One region of the Dactylosporangium sp. NPDC049742 genome, then DNA from elsewhere that is predicted to be linked to it. Evidence: riboswitches for the same ligand, from Rfam matches in the RefSeq annotation. Region 1 holds a riboswitch; each other region holds the start of a gene.
The links. Region 1 has a riboswitch for cobalamin ahead of bluB (5,6-dimethylbenzimidazole synthase). Riboswitches for the same ligand answer to the same signal wherever they lie in the genome.
Positions count from the first base shown of each region.

Region 2: another riboswitch for cobalamin. It lies ahead of AB0J72_RS14140 (VWA domain-containing protein); the one in region 1 lies ahead of bluB (5,6-dimethylbenzimidazole synthase).
Region 3: another riboswitch for cobalamin. It lies ahead of AB0J72_RS12770 (ribonucleoside-diphosphate reductase subunit alpha); the one in region 1 lies ahead of bluB (5,6-dimethylbenzimidazole synthase).
Region 4: another riboswitch for cobalamin. It lies ahead of cobN (cobaltochelatase subunit CobN); the one in region 1 lies ahead of bluB (5,6-dimethylbenzimidazole synthase).

Region 1 covers NZ_JBFANF010000029.1:38,707-43,902, forward strand. The annotation lists gene AB0J72_RS30855 (hypothetical protein) at 49-387, shown strand; gene AB0J72_RS30860 (roadblock/LC7 domain-containing protein) at 384-893, shown strand; gene bluB (5,6-dimethylbenzimidazole synthase) at 949-1,569, opposite strand; cobalamin riboswitch at 1,607-1,811, opposite strand; gene AB0J72_RS30870 (MBL fold metallo-hydrolase) at 2,040-2,780, opposite strand; gene AB0J72_RS30875 (helix-turn-helix domain-containing protein) at 2,851-3,801, shown strand; gene AB0J72_RS30880 (HAD family hydrolase) at 3,830-4,522, opposite strand; gene AB0J72_RS30885 (MFS transporter) at 4,592-5,196, shown strand, end outside.
Region 2 covers NZ_JBFANF010000009.1:23,040-28,235, reverse strand. The annotation lists gene AB0J72_RS14150 (hypothetical protein) at 1-342, opposite strand, end outside; gene AB0J72_RS14145 (hypothetical protein) at 417-1,253, opposite strand; cobalamin riboswitch at 1,316-1,509, shown strand; gene AB0J72_RS14140 (VWA domain-containing protein) at 1,548-3,617, shown strand; gene cobO (cob(I)yrinic acid a,c-diamide adenosyltransferase) at 3,620-4,222, shown strand; gene AB0J72_RS14130 (cobyrinate a,c-diamide synthase) at 4,216-5,196, shown strand, end outside.
Region 3 covers NZ_JBFANF010000007.1:256,055-261,250, forward strand. The annotation lists gene AB0J72_RS12765 (beta-L-arabinofuranosidase domain-containing protein) at 1-1,217, opposite strand, end outside; cobalamin riboswitch at 1,492-1,709, shown strand; gene AB0J72_RS12770 (ribonucleoside-diphosphate reductase subunit alpha) at 1,884-4,187, shown strand; gene AB0J72_RS12775 (ribonucleotide-diphosphate reductase subunit beta) at 4,229-5,196, shown strand, end outside.
Region 4 covers NZ_JBFANF010000101.1:85-5,280, forward strand. The annotation lists gene cobN (cobaltochelatase subunit CobN) at 148-3,699, opposite strand; cobalamin riboswitch at 3,739-3,961, opposite strand; gene AB0J72_RS55415 (precorrin-3B synthase) at 4,047-5,186, shown strand.

The DNA of each region.
Region 1 (5,196 bases):
AGGAGGCATGGATTGAGCAACAACCTGGACGTCGCGCTGAAGAGCGCGATGAACATCGAGGGGGCGTTCGCGGTCGCGCTCGTCGACTACACCAGCGGCATGACGCTGGGCACCCTCGGCGGCGGCGCCGACTTCGACATCACGGTGGCCGCGGCCGGCAACACCGACGTCGTACGGGCGAAGCTGCGCACCATCGAGATGCTCGGTCTCGGCGAGCCGATCGAGGACATCCTCATCACGCTCGACAGCCAGTACCACATCATCCGGCCGCTGCACTCCCGCAACGGCCACGGGCTGTTCCTGTACGTCGCGCTCGCGAAGGCGCGCGCCAACCTCGCGCTGGCCCGCCACCAGCTGCGCGCGATCGAAGAGGGCCTCGAACTGTGACGTCCAGCTTCTTCGGCGGCGCCCCCGACGCGGACGGCCTGCCGCGCAGGGAGAGCCTCGAGCCCGGCGGCGGCGGCGTCGGTCAGCTGCAGCAGCCGCGGCTGGGCGCGCGGCCGGAGCCGCTCGACGCCGCCCTGTCCCCGGTGCGCGCCGCGATGGCGGACCTGCGCCTGCGCGTGCCGGGGGTCCGCGGCAGCGTGCTCGCCGGCGTCGACGGCCTGCTGGTCACCTATGACCTGGGCGCGTACGACGCCGGCGGAGGCACCGAGCCGCACGACGCGGCCGCGCTGGCGGCGACGACGTTCGGCCTGGGCCGGCAGGTGGCGCTGGTGCTGGGGCAGTCACCGTTCCGGGACGCGACCATGCGCAACGACGGCGGCTACTTCACCGTGTACGCCGTGGACGGCAGCACGCTGCTCGCGGTGCTCGGCAGCGACGGGCTCAACGTCGCCCGCCTGCACCTGGAGGCCCGCCCGACCTGCCAGCAGCTCGCCGCGCTGCTCTGAGCCCCGCCCCGGCCCCGGTCCCGCCCGGCGCTGTGCCCGCCCCGCGCGGCGCCGGTCACCAGCGGTCGTGGTGCACGGCGTCGGCGAGCGGGGCCCGGCGGCGCCAGCCGTGCCGCTCCAGGTCGGGGACGGACTCCAGGTGGGTCACCGGGCCCAGGCACAGCCACGCGACCGGGCGGATGCCGGCCGGGACGCCCAGCAGCTCACGGACGAACGGCTCGCGGTAGAACGACACCCAGCCGACGCCGAGCCCCTCCGCGGTCGCGGCCAGCCACAGGTTCTGGATGGCGAGGCAGACGGAGTAGAGGCCGGCGTCGGCGATCGCGTGCCGGCCGAGGACCGCCGGGCCGCCGCGGCCGGGGTCGTACGTGACGACCACCGACAGGGTCGACTCCAGCACACCGTCGATCTTGATGCGGGCGAAGGCCGCGGCCCGGTCGGCGTCCAGCGTCGCGGCGAACGTGTCGCGTTCGGTGCGGACGTGGTCGTGGAAGGCGCCGCGCAGGGCGGGGTCGCGGACGAGGACGAAGTCCCACGGCTGGGACAGGCCGACGCTCGGCGCGGCGTGGGCGGCGCCCAGCACGCGGTCGAGGACGTCGCCGGGGATCGGCGCGCCGTTGAACTGGCCGCGCACGTCGCGGCGGCGGTGCACGACGTCGTACAGGTCGGTGCTCATCAGGGCAGGCTCCCGCTGCTCGTGGCCGCCCGTCACGGACGGCCGGTGACCGCGAGGCCGGTCTTCGGACTCTCGGATCAACGCCTGCACCGTCCGCCTTCCCAGCCCTGGGGCCAGTGACCGCGCACCGCTGGTGCGCATGGACGGCAGCTCCCCGATCACCGCGGCGGGCCCGTGCCGGATTCACACCGGCTTCCCGATTCTCCCCGGTCGCCCGGGGCACCTCGCTTCAGTTCGTGCCGTCCGGCAGCATACGCGGCGGCCCGGCCGGGCCGCGGCGATTGCGGACCGCCGGGGCTCAGGGCACACAGAGCCGGTAGTGGGTGGTGAGCCGGCCGTCCTCGACGAGGTGGAACGCGAGCGCCGGCGGCGGCCCGGGCCGGTCCCGGCTACCGCGGCGGGCGCGCGTCGGCCGCGGCGGTCTCGCGGCTACCGGGGTGGTGCGCGTCGCCCGCGGCGGTCTCGATGTGCTACCGCAGCAGGTGTGCGCTGCCCGCGGTTTCGAAGGCGGCGCGGACGTCGGCGATGCCTTCGGTGAAGTGGGCCCAGCTGTCGACGTGGACCGGGACCACGGTCTTCGCGTCCAGGAGCCTGGCCGCCGCCAGCATCCCGGCCGCGCCGAGGGTGAGGTCGGCGTCGCCGAGCAGCGCGGTGCGGGCCCGGCCGCCGAACAGGATCGCCACGTCGACGGACGGGAAGCGCTCCGCGACCGCGGCGACGACGTCCAGCGACGCGTTGTCGCCGCTGACGTAGACGGTCGGCAGGCCGTCGCCGTGCAGGACGAACCCGGTGACCGGGCCGGTGAGGTGCTCGGTGCCGTCGGGGCCGTGCTGCGCGGGGACGGCGGTGACCCGCACGTGGCCGTCGCCGCCGGGGCGGGGCAGGTCGGTGTGGGACCACGGCTCCAGGTCGGTGACCTGGCCGCCCAGTCGGGCGGCCGCCGCCGGGGTGCTGAGCACCACCGGTACCGACGCCGCGAACGCACGACCGAGGGTGTCGAGGTTGTCGGGGTGCTGGTCGTGCGAGAGCAGCACGACGTCGACGGCGCCGGCGTCCTCAGGGGTGCCGGCAGCGGGCTCGGTCTTGGTCAGCACGCGGCTGCCGAGCGGGTACTGCCCGGGCGGGTCGAACGTGGGGTCGGTGATGAACGTGACGCCACCGACGCCGAACACCACGGTCGGGCCGCCGAATCGCTGGAACTGCATCGTCATGGCTTCACCTTCGCCGGTCCCGGCGCCCGCCGGCAGTGGCTGGAACGCCATCCTCCGATACGATCGAGCCATGACGCGCTCGGCGACGACGGTCGGGGTGCTCATCGGCGACGGCGCGCCGATGCTGGAGGTCGCCGTGGCGCCCCGGGTGTTCGGCGTCGCGGCCGTCTTCGACGTGCGGACCGTGGGGGAGCACCCCGGCCCCCTGGCGACGACGGCCGGCATCGCCCTCACCGCCCCGCACGACCTCGACGACCTCGACACCGCCGGCGTCGTCGTCGTGCCCGGCTGGCGGGTGCCCGGCGGCGCGCCGGTCGCGCCCGGCATCCTCGACCGGCTCCGCCGCGCGCACGACGAGGGCGCCACCGTGGTCGGGCTGTGCCTGGGCGCGTTCGTGCTCGCCGAGGCCGGCCTGCTCGACGGCCGCCGCGCCACGACGCACTGGCGGCACCTGCCCGAGTTCGCTTCCCGCTTCCCCGCGGTCGACGTCGTCGAGGACGTGCTGTATGTCGACGAGGGCCCGGTCGTCACCAGCGCCGGCAGCGCCGCGGGCCTCGACGCCTGCCTGCACCTGCTGCGCCGCGACCACGGCCCGGCGCTCGCCGAAGCGGCCGCCCGCGCCCTCGTCGTCGCCCCGCACCGGGCCGGCGGGCAGGCCCAGTTCATCGAGCGCCCGGTCCCGCGGCTGCGCGCCGGCGACGCCGTGGGCGACGCGATGCGCTTCGCCCTGGAACACCTCGACGACCCGGCCCTGGACGTCGACCGCCTCGCCGCCACCGCCCACCTGAGCCGCCGCACGTTCGACCGCCGCTTCCGCCAGGCGACCGGCTCGTCCCCGCTGCGCTGGCTGCTCCAGCAGCGCGTCCTGCGCGCCCAGCACGTCCTGACCACCACCGACCTGGACATCGACGCGGTCGCCCGCGCGTGCGGCTTCACCGACGGCGTCGCCCTGCGCCCCCACTTCCGCCGCCAGGTCGGGATCCCGCCGCACTCGTACCGCGCCAGCTTCCGCACCCCCTGACGCCGCCCCGGCTCGGCGGTCCGGCGGCTCAGTGGGGGAGCAGGAGGGCGGGCAGCTCGCGCAGTGAGCCGATCCGGTGCGCCTCGCCGGGTGGGGCGGTGCCGGGGCGGTCGAGGTGGACGGCGCGCAGGCCGGCGGCGCGGGCGGGCAGGACGTCCAGGTCGTGGCGGTCGCCGACGCTCACGACGGTCTCCGGGGCGAGGCCCCAGCGGCGGCACGCCTCGGTGAAGACGGCGGGGTCGGGCTTGAACAGGCCGAGGGTCTCGGCGGTGTAGACGGGGCCGGCGAGGTCGCGCAGGCCGATGCGGGCGAGCTTGGCGGTCTGCTGCTCCTCGATGCCGTTGGTGAGGACGGCCGTGCGCAGTCCGGCCTGCCGGATCGCCGCCAGCGCCGGGCGGGCGTCGGGGTAGGCGGCCCACGACTGTTCGTACATCAGCAGAAAGCCGGAGAAGAGGGTGTCGAGCCGCCCGTCGTCCTCGCAGGGGGTGCCGACGGCGGCGAGGAAGTCGCGGAGCCGGCCGCGGCGCTGCTGCTGGAACGTGACCAGGCCGGCCCGCCACGCCTCGAGGTGCCGCTCCTGGACCGTCGCCCACAGGCTCCGGGTGCCGGCGTCCGGCTCGACCCCGATCGTGGGCAGCCAGCGCAGGAGGGCCGCGCTGACGGCGGCCTCGTGGTCGAGCAGGGTGCCGTCGAGGTCGAGCAGGACGCCGCACAGCTTCACGCCGCGCACTCTACGGGGTGACGTTCATAACCCTATTTCCTATCGGAAAAGCAGGTATACGATCGCCCGGTGGAAGGGGTCAGGGCGCGGTGGGTCGTCGCGGTCTGCCTCGGCGCCGGGTTCACCACGCTGCTGGACCAGTCGGTGCTGAACGTGGTCGTGCCCGCGCTGCGCGGCTCGCTGCACGCCGGCACCGCGTCGCTGCAATGGATCCTCGCCGGGTACTCGCTGACGTTCGGGCTGGCGCTGGTGCCCGCGGGGCGGCTCGGCGACCTGTACGGCAGGCGGCTGCTCTTCGTCGGCGGCCTCATCGTGTTCGCCGCGGGTGCGATCGCGGCCGCCACCGCCCGGCACGGCTGGGTCGTCGCCGCGGCCAGGCTCGTGCAGGGTTTCGGCGCCGGCACCGTCAACCCGCAGATCATCGGGCTGTTCCAGGACCTGTTCCGCGGGCGTGCCCGCGCCCGCGCGCTCGGGGCCTACGCCTTCGTCGGCGGGGTCGCCGGCATGCTGGGGCCGCTGCTCGGCGGGGCGGTGCTGCAGGCGGCCGGGCCCGGGTCCGGCTGGCGGCTCGTCCTGCTGGCGAACCTGCCGTTCGCGGTCGTGACGATCCCCCTCGCACTGCGCTTCCTGCCCCCCGGCCGGCCCGCGGGCCACACCGGCGACCTCGACCTCGG
Region 2 (5,196 bases), on a different contig from region 1:
CAGCGACACGAGCTTGTTCGTGGCGACGCTGATGTTGAACGCGATGTAGTCCACGCGCCCGGCCGCGAGCGAGTCACCCTTCGACAGTGACGAGTAGCTCTGCGTGTTCGACGGGTACGTGATGGTGAGACCCGGCCCCGATGCGGTGACCCGCACGTCGCAGACGTCGCCGGCGGCGCCCCACAGGGTGCCCACCCAGCCCGACTGCCCCGGCAGCATCGGCGCGAGCAGCGGCACCACCAGGCCCAGGTCCGGGGTCGCGGCGCTGGCCGGCGCCGCGGCGGGAAGGATGGCGGCCGCGCCGGCGGCGCAAGCTAGGGCGATCGAGGCTGAACGGCGCATCGGAGAGGTCCTTCTCTGTTGATGATGGCTGCCTGTGACGAATTCCAGATCGGCCGGGCCGGCGGCCGGTTGAGCTAGCCGGTGAGCGCTATCCAGGTGTCGTACTGGTGCACCGCGATTCCCTCGAACGCGGCGTAGCGCTGCGCGGCCCGGTCGACGTCGCTGAGCGTGGCCCGCATGGCGCTGTCCGTGCCGCCGTGGAACGTGCAGTACGCGCAGTCACCGAGCGCCTGCGTCTCCGCGCCCAGCCGGGCCGGTTTCGCCGCCTTCCCGGCCCGCCGCAGCAGGTCGTCGGCGACGCCGAGCATCGAGTTGCCGCCGGTCGCGGTGTTGCGGTAGCTCATCACCGTGACGCCGTCGACCCGGGCGAGCACGGCGTCGGCCAGGTTCTCCCCGCCGGCCTGGACCGTCGGCAGCCAGAAGGGCACGTCGAGCTCGACCGGCGGGCCGATCAGCGCCAGCTGGTCCAGCAGCCGCAGCAGCTGCGGTACGAGCGCCGCCTGCCGCTCCTCCCAGGCCGGCAGCAGGTAGGGCTCGACGTCGACGTGCAGCCCCCGGAACAGGCCGGACGCCGCGGCGGCCCGCGCCCAGGCGAGCGCGGTCGCGTGGTCGGTCGTCCAGGCCGGCTCGCCGCCGAGCGCGTCGAGGACGATCCCGGCGTCGTCGCACAGCGCACGCAACCGGGTCAGCTCCGTCACGTCGGCGCGCGGGTCGTAGTACGCGAAGATGGTCGTCACCGAGCGTGCCTTCGCCCAGTCGACGACGGCCTCCGGCTTCTCCCGCTCCCACAGCCACATGGCCCGGGTGCCCGGCGGCGCCACGCTCGTCTCCGGCGCCAGGGGTGGCAGGCGCGGCCGTACCGACGCGATGAGCAGACCCATGGTCAGCACGACGCACAGGACGGCGTGCACGACGCTCCTCCACATGTCATCTGTTCGGCCGGTCGTGCCCGGCCCGAAGGATTTGGGTCACGTTGACGTCACTGGGAGCCGTGGGACACGATGAACCCCGAGCGGTCATAGGGAGGAACCCAGTGCGAATCTGGGACGGTCCCGCCACTGTGACCGGGGAGCCACCCTCCAGCGCAAGGGCCACGGCCGCAAGCCGGAAGGTCGGGGGATGGCGGCGATCCGGGAGTCAGGAGACTCCAGCCGCTCGTGCTCCATGACCCAGCGGGCGCGGACCCGCTCGAGGAGGATGTGCCCGTGACGTCGCCGTATCCGTTCTCGGCCGTGGTCGGCCTGCCCGACCTGCGCCTGGCCCTGCTGCTCACCGCCGTGTCCCCGGCGATCGGCGGGGTGCTCGTCCGGGGTGAGAAGGGCACCGCCAAGTCGACCGTCGTGCGTGGCGTCGCCGCGCTGCTGCCGGAGGTCGACGTCGTCGCCGGCTGCCGCTTCGCCTGCGACCCCTTGGCCGCCGACCCTTCGTGCCCCGACGGCCCGCACACCGCCGGCACGCCCGCCGCCCGGCGCCGCTCCGCGCTGGTCGAGCTGCCCGTCGGCGCCACCGAGGACCGGGTCGTCGGCACCCTCGACCTGCAGCGGGCCCTCGGCGAGGGCGTGAAGGCCTACGAGCCCGGCCTGCTCGCCGCCGCACACCGGGGCGTTCTCTACGTCGACGAGGTCAACCTGCTGCCCGACCACCTCGTCGACCTGCTCCTCGACGCCGCCGCGATGGGCCGCGCCCACGTCGAGCGCGACGGGGTCTCCGTCAAGCACGCCGCCCGCTTCCTGCTCGTCGGCACCATGAACCCGGAGGAGGGCGAGCCGCGGCCGCAGCTCGTCGACCGGTTCGGCCTGGTCGTCGGCGTGGCCGCGCCCGCCACGGTCGAGCCGCGGGCCGAGGTGGTGCGGCGGCGGCTGCAGTACGAGAACGACCCCGCCGGGTTCGCCGCCCGCTACGTCGAGCAGGACGCGGCCCTGGCGGGCAGGATCGCCGCCGCCAGGCAGATCCTGCCCCGGGTCACGCTGCCGGACGCGCAGCTGGACCGGATCGCGCGGATCTGCATCGCGTACCGGGTCGACGGCCTGCGCGCCGACATCGTCGTGGCCCGCACGGCGGTCGCCGTCGCCGCCTGGCACGGCCGGACCGTCGTGACGAAGGACGACCTGCGGGACGCGGCCCGGCTCGCGCTGCCGCACCGGCGCCGCCGCGACCCCCTGGACCCGCCGGGCGCGGACCAGGAGCGCCTGGAGGAGATCCTCGACCAGGAGCTCGGCGGCCCGGACGACGCTTCCGACGACGGCGGCTCCGACACCGACGGCCCTGACGGCGGCCCTGACAGCGGCGGCCCCGATGGTGGCGGCCCGGACGGCGGCGGACCTGACGACGGCGGCGCTGACGGCAGTGGCCCGCCCCCGCCGAGCGCTTCTACCGACTCATCCGACATTTCCGGTTCGCCGGGTCCGGCCGGCGAGCCGGGTGGCCGCCCGACCCCCGAACAAACGTCGGTCGATACGTCGGGCGTCGACGGGGATGCCGGCCCCGCCACGGGCCCGGCCGGGGACCTCGCGTTCGCGCAGGCCCCGTACAAGACGCGGCTCTTGAAGATCGGTGGGAGGGCCAACCGGCAGCAGGGCTCCCACGCCGGCCGGCGCTCACCCGCGCACGGCCGGCACGGCCGCGTCGTGCGGTCCCGGCAGCCCAGCGGCAAGCTCGTCAGCCTGCACCTGCCCGACACCGTGCGCGCCGCCGCGCTGCGCGGGTCCCGCCGCGTCCACGCCCGCGACCTGCGCGAGGCGGTCAAGGTGGGCCGGGAGGCCAACCTTGTGCTGTTCGTCGTCGACGCGTCCGGGTCGATGGCGGCCCGGCAGCGGATGACCGTCGTGAAGACGGCCGTGCTGTCGCTGCTGCGCGACGCGTACCAGCGCCGGGACAAGGTCGGCATGATCACCTTCCGCGGCGCGGAGGCCACCACGGTCCTCGAGCCGACCGCCAGCCACGAGGTCGGCGTGCTGCGCCTCGCCGAGCTGCGCACCGGCGGCCGGACCCCCCTCGCGGCGGGACTGCGCCAGGCCGCCCGCACGCTGCACGGCGAGAAGCGCCGCGACGCCCGCCGCCGCCCGCTGCTCGTCGTCGTCACCGACGGCCGCGCGACCAGCGGCCCCGACCCGATGACCGTCGCGCCCGCGCTCGCCGGCATCCCCGCGGTCGTCGTCGACTGCGAGTCCGGCCCCGTGCGGCTCGGCCTCGCCGGCCGCCTCGCCCGGGCCCTGTCCGCCGACTGCCTGCCGCTGTCGGCACTGTCCACCGCCACGATCCGCACGGGGAGCTGAACATGCCGCAGGGCAAGGTCGAGAGCGTGCCGGACGACGGGCTCACCACCCGCCAGCGCCGCCGGCAGCACATCCTGGCCGTCCACACCGGACAGGGCAAGGGCAAGTCGACGGCCGCGTTCGGGATGGCGCTGCGCGCCTGGAGCGCCGGCTGGCCGATCGCCGTCTACCAGTTCGTGAAGAGCCCCAAGTGGCGCGTCGGCGAGGAGACCGCCCTCAAGGCCCTCGGTGAGACCGGCAAGGGCGGCCCCGTCGTGTGGCAGAAGATGGGCGAGGGCTGGTCCTGGATCCAGCGCCCCGGCACCGAACGCGACCACGCCGCCGAGGCCGCCGAAGGCTGGGAGCAGATCAAGCGCGACCTGGCCGCGGAGGCGCACCGGTTCTACGTGCTCGACGAGTTCACGTACCCGATGAAGTGGGGCTGGGTCGACGTCGCCGACGTCGTCGACACCCTGCGGGACCGGCCCGGCAACCAGCACGTCGTCATCACCGGCCGGGACGCGCACCCCGACCTCGTCGCGATCGCCGACCTCGTCACCGACATGACGAAGGTCAAGCACCCCATGGACGCGGGGCGTAAAGGCCAGCAGGGCATCGAGTGGTAGCCCGCATCGTCGTCGCGGCGCCGGCCTCCGGCCACGGCAAGACGACCGTGGCGACCGGGCTCCTCGCCGCGTTCGCGGCCCGTGGCCTGCGCGTGGCGCCGTTCAAGGTCGGCCCGGACTACATCGACCCCGGCTACCACGCGCTCGCCGCCGGCCGCCCCGGCCGCAACCTCGACCCGGTCCTCGTCGGCGAGGAGCGGATCGGCCCGCTGTTCGCGCACGGCTCCGCCGGCGCCGACGTCGCGGTCGTCGAGGGGGTCATGGGCCTGTTCGACGGGCGCACCGGCGCGGGCGAGCTCGGCTCCACCGCGCACGTCGCGAAGCTGCTCGACGCGCCCGTCGTCCTCGTGGTCGACGCGACCGCACAGGCCCGGTCGATCGCCGCCGTCGTGCACGGCTTCCGGTCGTTCGGGTCCGGCGTGCGCATCGCCGGGGTGGTGCTCAACCGGGTCGGCTCCGACCGGCACGAGCAGATCCTCCGCGACGCGTGCGCCGAGGTCGGCACGCCCGTCCTCGGGGTGCTGCGCCGCCACGACGCGGTCGCCGCCCCGTCCCGGCACCTCGGCCTCGTCCCCGTCGTCGAACGCCACGCCGAGGCCCTCGAGTCCGTGCGGGCCCTCGCCGCCGTGGTCGCCTCCGGTGTGGACCTGGACGCGGTCCTCGCCGTCGCCCGCTCGGCGCCCCCGTTCGCCGCTGCGCCCTGGACGCCGTCGGTGGGTGAGCCCGTCGCCGGACGGCCCGTGGTCGCGGTCGCCGGCGGGCCCGCGTTCTCCTTCAGCTACGCCGAGACGGTCGAGCTGCTCACCGCCGCCGGCGCCGAGGTGTCCATCGTGGACCCGTTGCGGGACGAGGCGCTGCCGCCCGGCACGCGCGGGCTGGTCGTCGGTGGCGGCTTCCCCGAGGTGTACGCGCAGCAGCTGTCCGACAACGCGCCGCTCCGCGAGGCGGTCGCCGCACTTGCCGCCCGCGGCGCT
Region 3 (5,196 bases), on a different contig from region 1:
GGGGTGAAGTAGGTGACGTGGCCGTGGCTGTCGGCGGGGTTCTGGGCGCCGATGAGGTGGTTGAGCAGCGCCCGCTCGTAGAAGTCGAAGTAGCCGGCGTTGTTCGGGTCCAGCAGCCAGAGCTCCTTCGTCAGTTTCAGCATGTTGTACGTGTTGCACTGCTCGGCCGTGTCGTTGGTGAGGAAGCCCGCGATCGCGTTCGGGCCGCGGAAGTGTTCGGCCTGGCTGTTGCCGCCGATGACGTACGTGTGGGCGTTGACCGCGATGTTCCAGGCGTTGACGGCGATGTCCCGGTAGCGGGTGGTGCCGGTCGCCTTGTACTCGCGGGCGGCGCCGATCCACTTCGGCACCTGGGTGTTGGCGTGCAGCCCGTTGAGCGCGTCGGTGTTCGAGGCCAGGGGGTTGAAGACGGCGTTGTGGTCGAAGCGTTGCGCGGCGGTGAGCCAGCGCGCGTCGCCGGTCTGCTGGTACAGGTCGGCGAGGACCGCGTTCATGCCGCCGAACTCGACGCCCAGCGTGGTCTGCATCTGCGAGGCGGACAACCGGCCCGTGCGCCAGTCGACCCAGCCGGCGAGGGCGAGCAGCACGTCCCGGGCCTGGGTCGAGCCGATCAGGCGCCACACGTCGAGCAGGCCGGCGAGGGTCTTGTGGATGCAGTACCAGGGAACGTTGCCGTTGCTCAGGTTGCCGGCTTCCAGGGCGGTGAAGTCGGACTCCGGGAAGCCGGACAGGTAGCCGGTGTTGAAGCCGGCGGCGGCGTTGTTGGCCTGGCAGGCGGCCATCGCGGCGACCATGGCGTTGGCCTTGTCGCGGCAGGTGGTGTCGCCGAGCACGGCGTAGGCCTGGGCCCAGGCGGTCAGCAGGTGGCCCTGCATGTGGGTGCGGAACGGGAAGTTCGGCGCGTCCCAGCCGCCGGTCGCGGCGGCGCCGGCGGTGGACAGCCGGTGGTTGGCCCGGAAGTTGTAGACGAGCCGGTTGACGTCGACGAAGCGCAGGTAGGCCAGGGTCCGGTTCTGGTTGTCCAGGAAGCGGCCGGTGCTCAGCCGCACCTGCCCGAGGTCGAACGCGTAGGCCGAGACGCCGATGTCGGCGCGTGCCGGGGCGAGGGCGGCGCCCGCGGCGGTCGGGGCGCCGAGCAGGGGCGCGGCCGCCGAGGCGGCGGCGACGGCGCCGGTGGTCTGCAGCAGCCGGCGGCGGCTGACGCTGGGGTGGGGCATGGGGTGTGATCCTTTCGAACCGTGACGGCGGCGGTGGCTCTGTGAGCGTTAACATGCCTGCGCGACGCGCCCGCACTACGGGGGTGACGAGTGAAGTGAGCGCTAACATCGCGGCGGCATGACGAGACTGCCAGAGGAATCGGCAACCTTCAAGGGCTCGGGCCGGTCCCGCGACACGTCGGCACGGCTGTCACGGGACGGCCGCCCGCGGAATGTGAAGATCACAACACGCCGCACCGACATGTGGTGTGTGCAATTCCCGGCGACCCTAGATATGGTGCTCGACGCAGCTGGTTCGAGCCGGTCCCCCAGCGGGGCCGGGTCGAGGCAAGAGGGAACCCGGTGCGAGTCCGGGACTGCCCCGCAGCGGTGAGTGGGAACGACCGCCGTCGAGCACACTGGGCCATCCGGCCTGGGAAGTGACGGCCAGTAGGCGACCATCCGTGGTCACGCCCGCGAGTCCGAAGACCTGCCAGCGCGCCACGCACACCCTGTGCGTGGCGGCTTCGAGGCCGCGCGGGACGGCCGACGCCACCATGAACGGTTCACGGCCGGGCGACCCGCCGTGCGCGCCGTTCGGCGTCCCCGCGACCTCGGATCCACTGGAACGAGCTCGCGAGGAGAGAGCCAGTGACGGTCACGACGGCGGAGCCACGCCGGCATGCGATGCGGGTCCGCAACCGCGACGGCGACCTGGAGCCGGTCGACGTCGGCAAGATCGTCAAGGCGGTCGAACGGTGGGTCGGCGGCCTCGACGAGGTCGACCCGCTGCGGGTGGCGACCAGGACGATCAGCGGCCTGTACGACGGCGCCACCACCGCGGAGCTGGACAAGCTGTCGATCCAGACCGCCGCCGAGCTCATCGGCGAGGAACCGCAGTATTCGAGGCTCGCGGCGCGGCTGCTCGCCGCGTACGTCGGCAAGGAGGTCCGCGGGCAGGGCGTGGCCGGCTTCAGCCAGTCGATCCGCCACGCCCACGGCCTGGGGCTGATCGGCGACGAGACGGCGGCGTTCGTGGCCCGCCACGCCCGCGAGCTCGACGACGCCGTCGACCCGGACGGTGACCTGCGGTTCGAGTACTTCGGGCTGCGGACGGTCGCCGACCGGTACCTGCTGCGCCACCCGACCAGCCGCCTCGTCGTGGAGACGCCGCAGTACTGGCTGCTGCGCGTGGCCTGCGGGCTGTCGCGGACGCCGTCCGAGGCCGTCGGCTTCTACCGGCTCATGTCGTCCCTGGCGTACCTGCCGAGCTCGCCGACGCTGTTCAACTCCGGCACCCGGCACACCCAGATGTCCTCCTGCTTCCTGGTCGACTCGCCCCGCGACGAGCTCGACTCGATCTACGAGCGCTACCACCAGGTCGCGAAGCTGTCGAAGTTCTCCGGCGGCATCGGCATCTCCTGGACGCGGGTCCGCGGCCGGGGCGCGCTCATCCGCGGCACCAACGGCAGGTCCAACGGGATCGTGCCCTTCCTGAAGACCCTCGACGCCGGGGTCGCGGCGGTGAACCAGGGCGGCCGGCGCAAGGGCGCCGCGTGCGTGTACCTGGAGCCGTGGCACCCGGACATCGAGGAGTTCCTGGAGCTGCGGGACAACACCGGCGAGGAGTCCCGGCGCACGCACAACCTGAACCTGGCCAACTGGATCCCGGACGAGTTCATGCGCCGGGTCGAGGCCGACGCCGACTGGTCGCTCATCGACCCGTCCGACGCGCCGGAGCTGCCCGACCTGCACGGCGCGGCGTTCGACGACGCCTACCGCGCCGCCGAGCAGCGGGCGGTCAGGACGGTCAAGGCCCGTGACCTGTACGCCCGGATGATGCGCACCCTCGCCCAGACCGGCAACGGGTGGATGACGTTCAAGGACCGCTCCAACGCGCTGTCGAACCAGACCGGTTCGCCCGGCAACACCATCCACCTGTCGAACCTGTGCACCGAGATCCTCGAGGTCAACAGCGACGACGAGACCGCCGTGTGCAACCTCGGCTCGATCAACCTCGGCGCGCACGTCACCGCCGACGGCGTCGACTGGCAGCGGCTGCGCGACACCGTCCGAACCGCCGTCGTGTTCCTCGACCGGGTCATCGACATCAACTACTACCCGGCGGCGCAGGCCGCCGCGTCGAACCCGCGCTGGCGGCCGGTCGGCCTCGGCCTGATGGGCCTGCAGGACGCGTTCTTCACGCTCCGGCTGCCGTTCGACTCGGAGGCGGCGCGGGACCTGTCCACCCGGGTCCAGGAGGAGATCCTCCTGACCGCCGCCGAGACGTCCGCCGAGCTGGCGGAGCGGTCCGGCCCGCACCCGGCGTTCGCCGAGACCCGCGCGGCGCGCGGCGAGCTGCACCCGGACCTGTGGGGCGCCACCCCCGCACAGCCCGGGCGGTGGGCGGCGCTGCGGGCCCGGATCGCGGCGCACGGACTGCGCAACTCGCTGCTCGTCGCGATCGCGCCGACGGCGACGATCGCCTCGATCGCCGGCTGCTACGAGTGCATCGAGCCGCAGGTGTCCAACCTGTTCAAACGCGAAACCATGTCCGGCGAGTTCCTGCAGGTCAACACCTACCTGGTCCGGGAGCTCAAGGCCCGCGGGTTGTGGACGGCCGCGGTCCGCGAGCAGATCAAGCGGGCCGAAGGGTCCGTGCAGGCGGTCGACGGCCTGCCCGAGGACGTGCGCTCGCTGTTCCGCACCGCGTGGGAGCTGCCCCAGCGGGCCCTCATCGACCTCGCCGCGGCCCGCGCGCCGTACATCGACCAGTCCCAGTCGCTGAACCTGTTCCTGGCCGCACCGACGATCGGCAAGCTGTCCTCGATGTACCTGCACGCCTGGAAGAGCGGGCTGAAGACCACCTACTACCTGCGGTCCCGGCCGGCGACCCGGATCCAGCAGGCCACTGTCTCCCTCGTCGCGCCGCCCGCCGAGGCCGTCGCCTGCTCCCTGGAAAACCCCGAGTCGTGCGAGGCCTGCCAGTGACCACCATCCCCGAACCCCGTCTCGGCGCCGACATCCGGCCGATGCTGCTCGACCCCGGCATGGACCTCACACTGCGGCCGATGCGGTACCCGCAGTTCTTCGACCGGTTCAAGGACGCCATCAAGAACACCTGGACCGTCGAGGAGGTCGACCTGCACAGCGACCTCGCCGACCTGTCCAAGCTCTCCCCCGCCGAGCGGCACCTCGTGTCCCGGCTGGTCGCGTTCTTCGCCACCGGCGACACGATCGTCGCCAACAACCTGGTCCTCAACCTGTACCAGCACATCAACAGCCCGGAAGGGCGCCTCTACCTGTCCCGGCAGCTGTTCGAGGAGGCCGTCCACGTCCAGTTCTACCTGAACCTCCTGGACACCTACGTCACCGACGACGCCGAACGGACCGCGGCGTTCGCCGCCGTGGAGAACATCCCGTCGATCGCGCGGAAGGCCGAGTTCTGCTTCCGCTGGATCGACTCCCTCGGCGACCTGCACGAGCTGAAGACCCGCGACGACCGGCGGGCGTTCCTGCTCAACCTCATCTGCTTCGCCGCCTGCATCGAAGGGTTGTTCTTCTACGGCGCCTTCGCCTACGTGTACCACCTGCGCTCCCGCGGGCTGCTGCACGGCCTCGCCTCGGGCACCAACTGGGTCTTCCGCGACGAGTCGATGCACATGGCCTTCGCGTTCGACGTCGTCGACACCGTCCGGTCCGAGGAACCGGACCTGTTCGACGACGAGATGGCCGGGCAGATCCGGGCCATGGTCGCCGAGGCCGTCGAGTGCGAGGTCCAGTTCGCCGCCGACCTGCTCGAGCAGGGCATCTCCGGCCTGTCCCTGACCGACATGCGCGAGTACCTGCAGCACGTCGCCGACCGCAGGCTGGCGCTGCTGGGCGTCGAGCCGCTCTACGGCAGCCGCAACCCGTTCGCGTTCATGGAGCTCCAGGACGTCCAGGAGCTGTCGAACTTCTTCGAACGGCGGGTCTCGGCGTACCAGGTCGGCGTCACCGG
Region 4 (5,196 bases), on a different contig from region 1:
AGTTGGACGGGTCGCGGATGCCCGCGTGAGCGGCGTCCTGCCGCGCGCGAGCGCAGGCAGTGCGCCGCGGAGCGGCGCATTGGGGCGCGGGTGAGAATCCCCGCCGGGACCCGCCGCGGCAGCGGTGGGGCGGAAGCACAGACTGCGCTACTTGCCGTCCTCGAGGTCGCCTTCGGTTTCGAGGTACACCTGGCGCAAGGCGTCAAGGGTGGACTGCTCCGGGTGTTCCCAGAGGTTGCGGTCGGCGGCTTCCAGGAGGCGTTCGGTGATGCCGTGCAGGGCCCACGGGTTGGACTCGTCGAGGAACTTGCGGTTCTCGGGGTCGAAGACGTAGGACTCGGCGAGCTTCTCGTACATCCAGTCCGCGACGACGCCGGCGGTGGCGTCGAAGCCGAACAGGTAGTCGACGGTGGCGGCGAGCTCGAAGGCGCCCTTGTAGCCGTGGCGGCGCATGGCGGCGAGCCAGCGGGGGTTGACGACGCGGGCGCGGAAGACGCGGGCGGTCTCCTCGCTCAGGGTGCGGGTGCGCACGGCGTCGGGGTTGGTGCTGTCGCCGACGTACGCGGCTGGGGCGCGGCCCGTCAGCGCGCGGACGGTGGCGATCATGCCGCCGTGGTACTGGAAGTAGTCGTCGGAGTCGGCGATGTCGTGCTCGCGGGTGTCGGTGTTCTTGACCGCGACGCTGATCCGCTTGTACGCGCCTTCCATGTCGCCCCGGGCGGGCAGGCCGTCCAGGTCGCGGCCATACGCGTAGCCGCCCCACACCGCGTACACCTCGGCCAGGTCGGCGTCGTCGCGCCAGTTGCGGCTGTCGATGAGGGGGAGGATGCCGGCGCCGTACGCGCCCGGCTTGGACCCGAAGACGCGCAGCGTGGCGCGGCGTTCGTCGCCGTGCGCGGCCACGTCGGCGGCGACGTGGGCGCGGACGTAGTTGTCGTCGGGGGACTCGTCCAGGGCGGCGACCAGCTGCACCGCGTCGTCCAGCAGCGCGACCACGTGCGGGAACGCGTCGCGGAAGAAGCCGCTGATGCGCATCGTGACGTCGATGCGGGGGCGGCCCAGCTCGGCGAGGTCGATGGGGGACAGGTTGACCACCCGGCGGGACGCGTCGTCCCAGACGGGCCGGACACCGAGCAGCGCGAGCGCCTCGGCGATGTCGTCGCCGGCGGTGCGCATGGCGCTGGTGCCCCACATCGACAGGCCGACGGAGCGCGGCCACGCACCGTGGTCTGCCTTGTAGCGGGCGAGCAGCGAGTCGGCCATCGCCTGACCCGTCTCCCACGCGAGCCGGCTCGGGATCGCCTTCGGGTCGACGGAGTAGAAGTTGCGCCCGGTCGGCAGGACGTTGATCAGCCCGCGCAGCGGCGACCCGCTCGGCCCCGCCGGGACATACCCTCCGTCCAGCGCATGCAGGACCATCGTCAGTTCGTCGCCGGTACGGGACAGCCGCGGCACGATCTCCCGTGCGGCGAACTCCAGCACCCGTACCACATCCGGCAAATCCGAAATGTCGGAGATGTCGGTGGTGGGCCAGCCCCGTGACTCCATCTCCGCCACCAGGGCGCGGGCCTGCGACTCGGCCTCGTCGACCGACACGCGCGCGGTCGAGCCCTCGGTCAGGCCGAGGGCCTCGCGCAGGCCGGGCAGCGCGACCGCGCCGCCCCACAGCTGCCGGGCCCGCAGCATGGCGAGGACCAGGTCGACCCGCGCCTCGCCGGTCGGCGCGACGCCGAGGACGTGCAGCCCGTCGCGGATCTGGACGTCCTTGATCTCGCAGAGCCAGCCGTCGATGTGCAGGATCAGCTCGTCGAACCCGTCGTCACCGGGCCGGTCGGCCAGGCCCAGGTCGTGGTCGAGCCGCGCCGCCTGCAGCAGCGTCCAGATCTGCCCGCGGATCGCCGGCAGCTTCGCGGGGTCGAGGGCCGCGATCGTCGAGTGCTCGTCCAGGAGCTGCTCGAGGCGGGCGATGTCACCGTACGACTCGGCGCGCGCCATCGGCGGGATCAGGTGGTCGACCAGGGTGGCATGCGCCCGCCGCTTCGCCTGGGTGCCCTCACCTGGGTCGTTGACCAGGAACGGGTAGATCAGCGGCAGGTTGCCGAGGGCCGCGTCGGCGCCGCACGAGGCGGACATCCCGACCGTCTTGCCCGGCAGCCACTCGAGGTTGCCGTGCTTGCCGACGTGCACGACCGCGTGCGCGCCGAACTCGTCGGCGAGCCACCGGTACGCGGCCAGGTAATGGTGGCTCGGCGGCAGGTCGGGGTCGTGGTAGATCGCGACGGGGTTCTCCCCGAAGCCGCGCGGCGGCTGCACCATCACCACGACGTTGCCCTCGCGCAGCGCGGCGAGGACGATCTCGCCGCCGGGGTCGCGGGACGTGTCGACGAACAGCTCGCCGGGCGCCGGCCCCCAGTGCCGCTCCATCCCCTCCCGCAGGTCGGCCGGGAGCGTGTCGAACCAGCTCCGGTACCGGGCGGCGGAGATCCGGATCGGGTTGCCGCGCAGCTGGTCCTCGGTGAGCCAGTTCACGTCCTGCCCGCCGGCGGCGATGAGCGTGTGCATCAGCGCGTCGCCGTCCTTCGGGAAGCCGTCGGCGCCGACGTACCCCTGCGCGTGCATCGCCTCGAGCAGCCGCACGACGCTCGCGGGCGTGTCCAGGCCGACCGCGTTGCCGATCCGCGCGTGCTTCGTCGGGTACGCGCTGAGCATCAGCACGATCTTGCGGTCCTCGGGCCGCAGGTGCCGCAGCCGGGCGTGCGCGACCGCGGTCCCGGCGACCCGGCCGGCCCGCTCCCGGTCGGCGACGTAGACGGTGAGCCCGTCGGCGTCGATCTCCTTGAACGAGAACGGCACCGTGATGATCCGCCCGTCGAACTCCGGGATCGCGACCTGCGTCGCGGTGTCCAGCGGCGACAGCCCATCATCGTTGGCGTCCCAGGTGTCGCGGGAGCTCGTGAGGCACAGCCCCTGCAGGATCGGCACGTCGAGCGCGGCCAGGGCGCCGACGTCCCACGCCCCGTCCTCGCCGCCGGCCTGCGCGTCGGCGGGCCGGGTGCCGCCCGCGGCGAGGACCGTGACGACCAGCGCGTCCGCCTGCCGCAGCGTGTCGAGCAGCTCCGCCGGGGCGGCCCGCAGCGACGAGGCGAACACCGGCAGCGGCCGGCCGCCCGCGTCCTCGACGGCCTCGCAGAGCGTCTCCACGAACGCGGTGTTTCCCGCCAGGTGGTGCGCCCGGTAGTAGATGATCCCGACGGTCGGGCCGTCAGCCGTGGACTCCCGGTCCAGCACGCCCCACGCGGGGGTCTGCACCGGCGGCGCGAACCCGTGGCCGGTCAGCAGGACCGTGTCGGAGAGGAAGTTGTGCAGCTCGGCGAGGTTGGCGGGGCCGCCCTCGGTGAAGTAGGCGTGGGCCTCCGCGGCGACGCCGGCGGGCACCGTCGAGTGGCGCATCAGCTCCGCGTCGGGCAGCGACTCACCGCCGAGCAGCACCACCGGCGCCGGCAGGCGCAGCAGCGTGTCGAACCCCTCCTGCCAGTCGCGGTAGCCGCCCAGGAACCGCACCACGACCAGGTCGGCGCCGTCGGCCAGGGCCGGCAGCTCCGCCACGGTGAGGCGGGACGGGTTGGCCAGCCGGAACGCCGCGCCGCTCGCACGGGCGCTGAGCAGGTCGGTGTCGGACGTCGACAGCAGCAGGATCACGCCGGGGTCCTCCCTCGGGGTCCGCGCCCCAAGTCGGTCGGGAAAGGTTCCGGCGGCGGAGAGTCTCCTGGCTCCCGGATCGGCGCTCGCCTCCGGCCTTCCCGGGCTCGCACCCGGTGGCCGTCGTCTCCGGCCTCCGGGGCGCTGGGCCCGGTGGCCGTCGTCGGAGGTCCACTCCCCGGTCACAGTGGCGGGACCGTGCCGGATTCACACCGGCTTCCTCCACACGTCGCCGTACAGCACCGCCAACTCTGCCGGTCACGGCTTCCTTGAGTCAAGCTCGCCCGACCCACCTTGGGGTCGGCTTCCTTGGGTCGGGCGGGGTGCTGCGCAGTAGTATCCGGCGCGTGCAGGCTGCCAGTGGACGCGACGCTCCGGACCGGTGCCCGGGTGCCGTGCAGGTCCACGCGGCGGCCGACGGTGGCCTGGCCCGCGTCCGGCTGCCCGGCGGGCGGCTGCCCGTCCCCGCCCTCGCGGTCCTCCGCACCGCCGCCGCGGACCTCGGCGACCCCGCCCTGGAGCTCACCTCGCGCGGAAACGTGCAGATCAGAGGGCTGCGGCCGGACGCGTCGCCGGAGCTGGCGGCCAGGCTCACCACCGCGGGGCTGCTGCCGTCGGACACCCACGAGCGGGTCCGCAACATCATCGCCAGCCCGCTCAGCGGCCGCGACGGCCTCGGCGAGCTGGACGTGCGGCCGGTGGTGGCCGCGTTCGACGCCGGGCTGTGCGCCGACCCCGCGCTGGCGGCGCTGCCCGGCCGGTTCCTGGTGACCGTCGACGACGGGCGCGGCGACGTGTCCCCGCTCGGCGGCGACGTCGGCCTGCACGGCGACCGCCTCCTCCTCGCCGGGCTGCCCACCGCGGGCCGGGCCGGGGAGAACCCCGCTGAGCTGCTGCTCCGGGCGTCCCGGGCGTTCCTGGACGAGCGCGCGGCGCAGGGCGGCACCGCGTGGCGGCTGGCCGAGCTGGCCGACGGCCCGGCCCGGGTCGCGGATCGCCTGGGGTTCGCCCTCGGTACAGCCGTCGACCAGTTCGCAGGCTCGCCCGGGCCGGCGGTCGGACGGACCCCGCAGGTCGGGGGACTGGTGGCGCTGACGGTGGTCGTACCACTCGGGCTGCTGACACCGGAGCAGTCGGCGGCGCTCGTCGCGGCGGCGCCGGGGGAGATCATCGTCACGCCGTGGCGGACCGTCGTCGTGCCCGACGTGCCGGTCGAAGAAGCTGGACGTCTCGAGTCACTGCTGACGACCGCCGGCCTCGGCACCGACCCCGCGACGCCGTGGGCCGGGGTCACGGCGTGCGCCGGCCGGCCCGGCTGCGCGAAGGCCCTCGCCGACGTGCGCGCCGACGCCCGCGCGGCCGTCCTCGGCGGTCTCGACCATGCGTTGCCGGTGCACTGGGTCGGCTGCGAACGGCGCTGCGGCGCACCGAAGGGAAGGCACGTGGAGATGCTCGCGACCGCCGACGGCTACCGGGTGCTGTCATGACGGCTCAGGA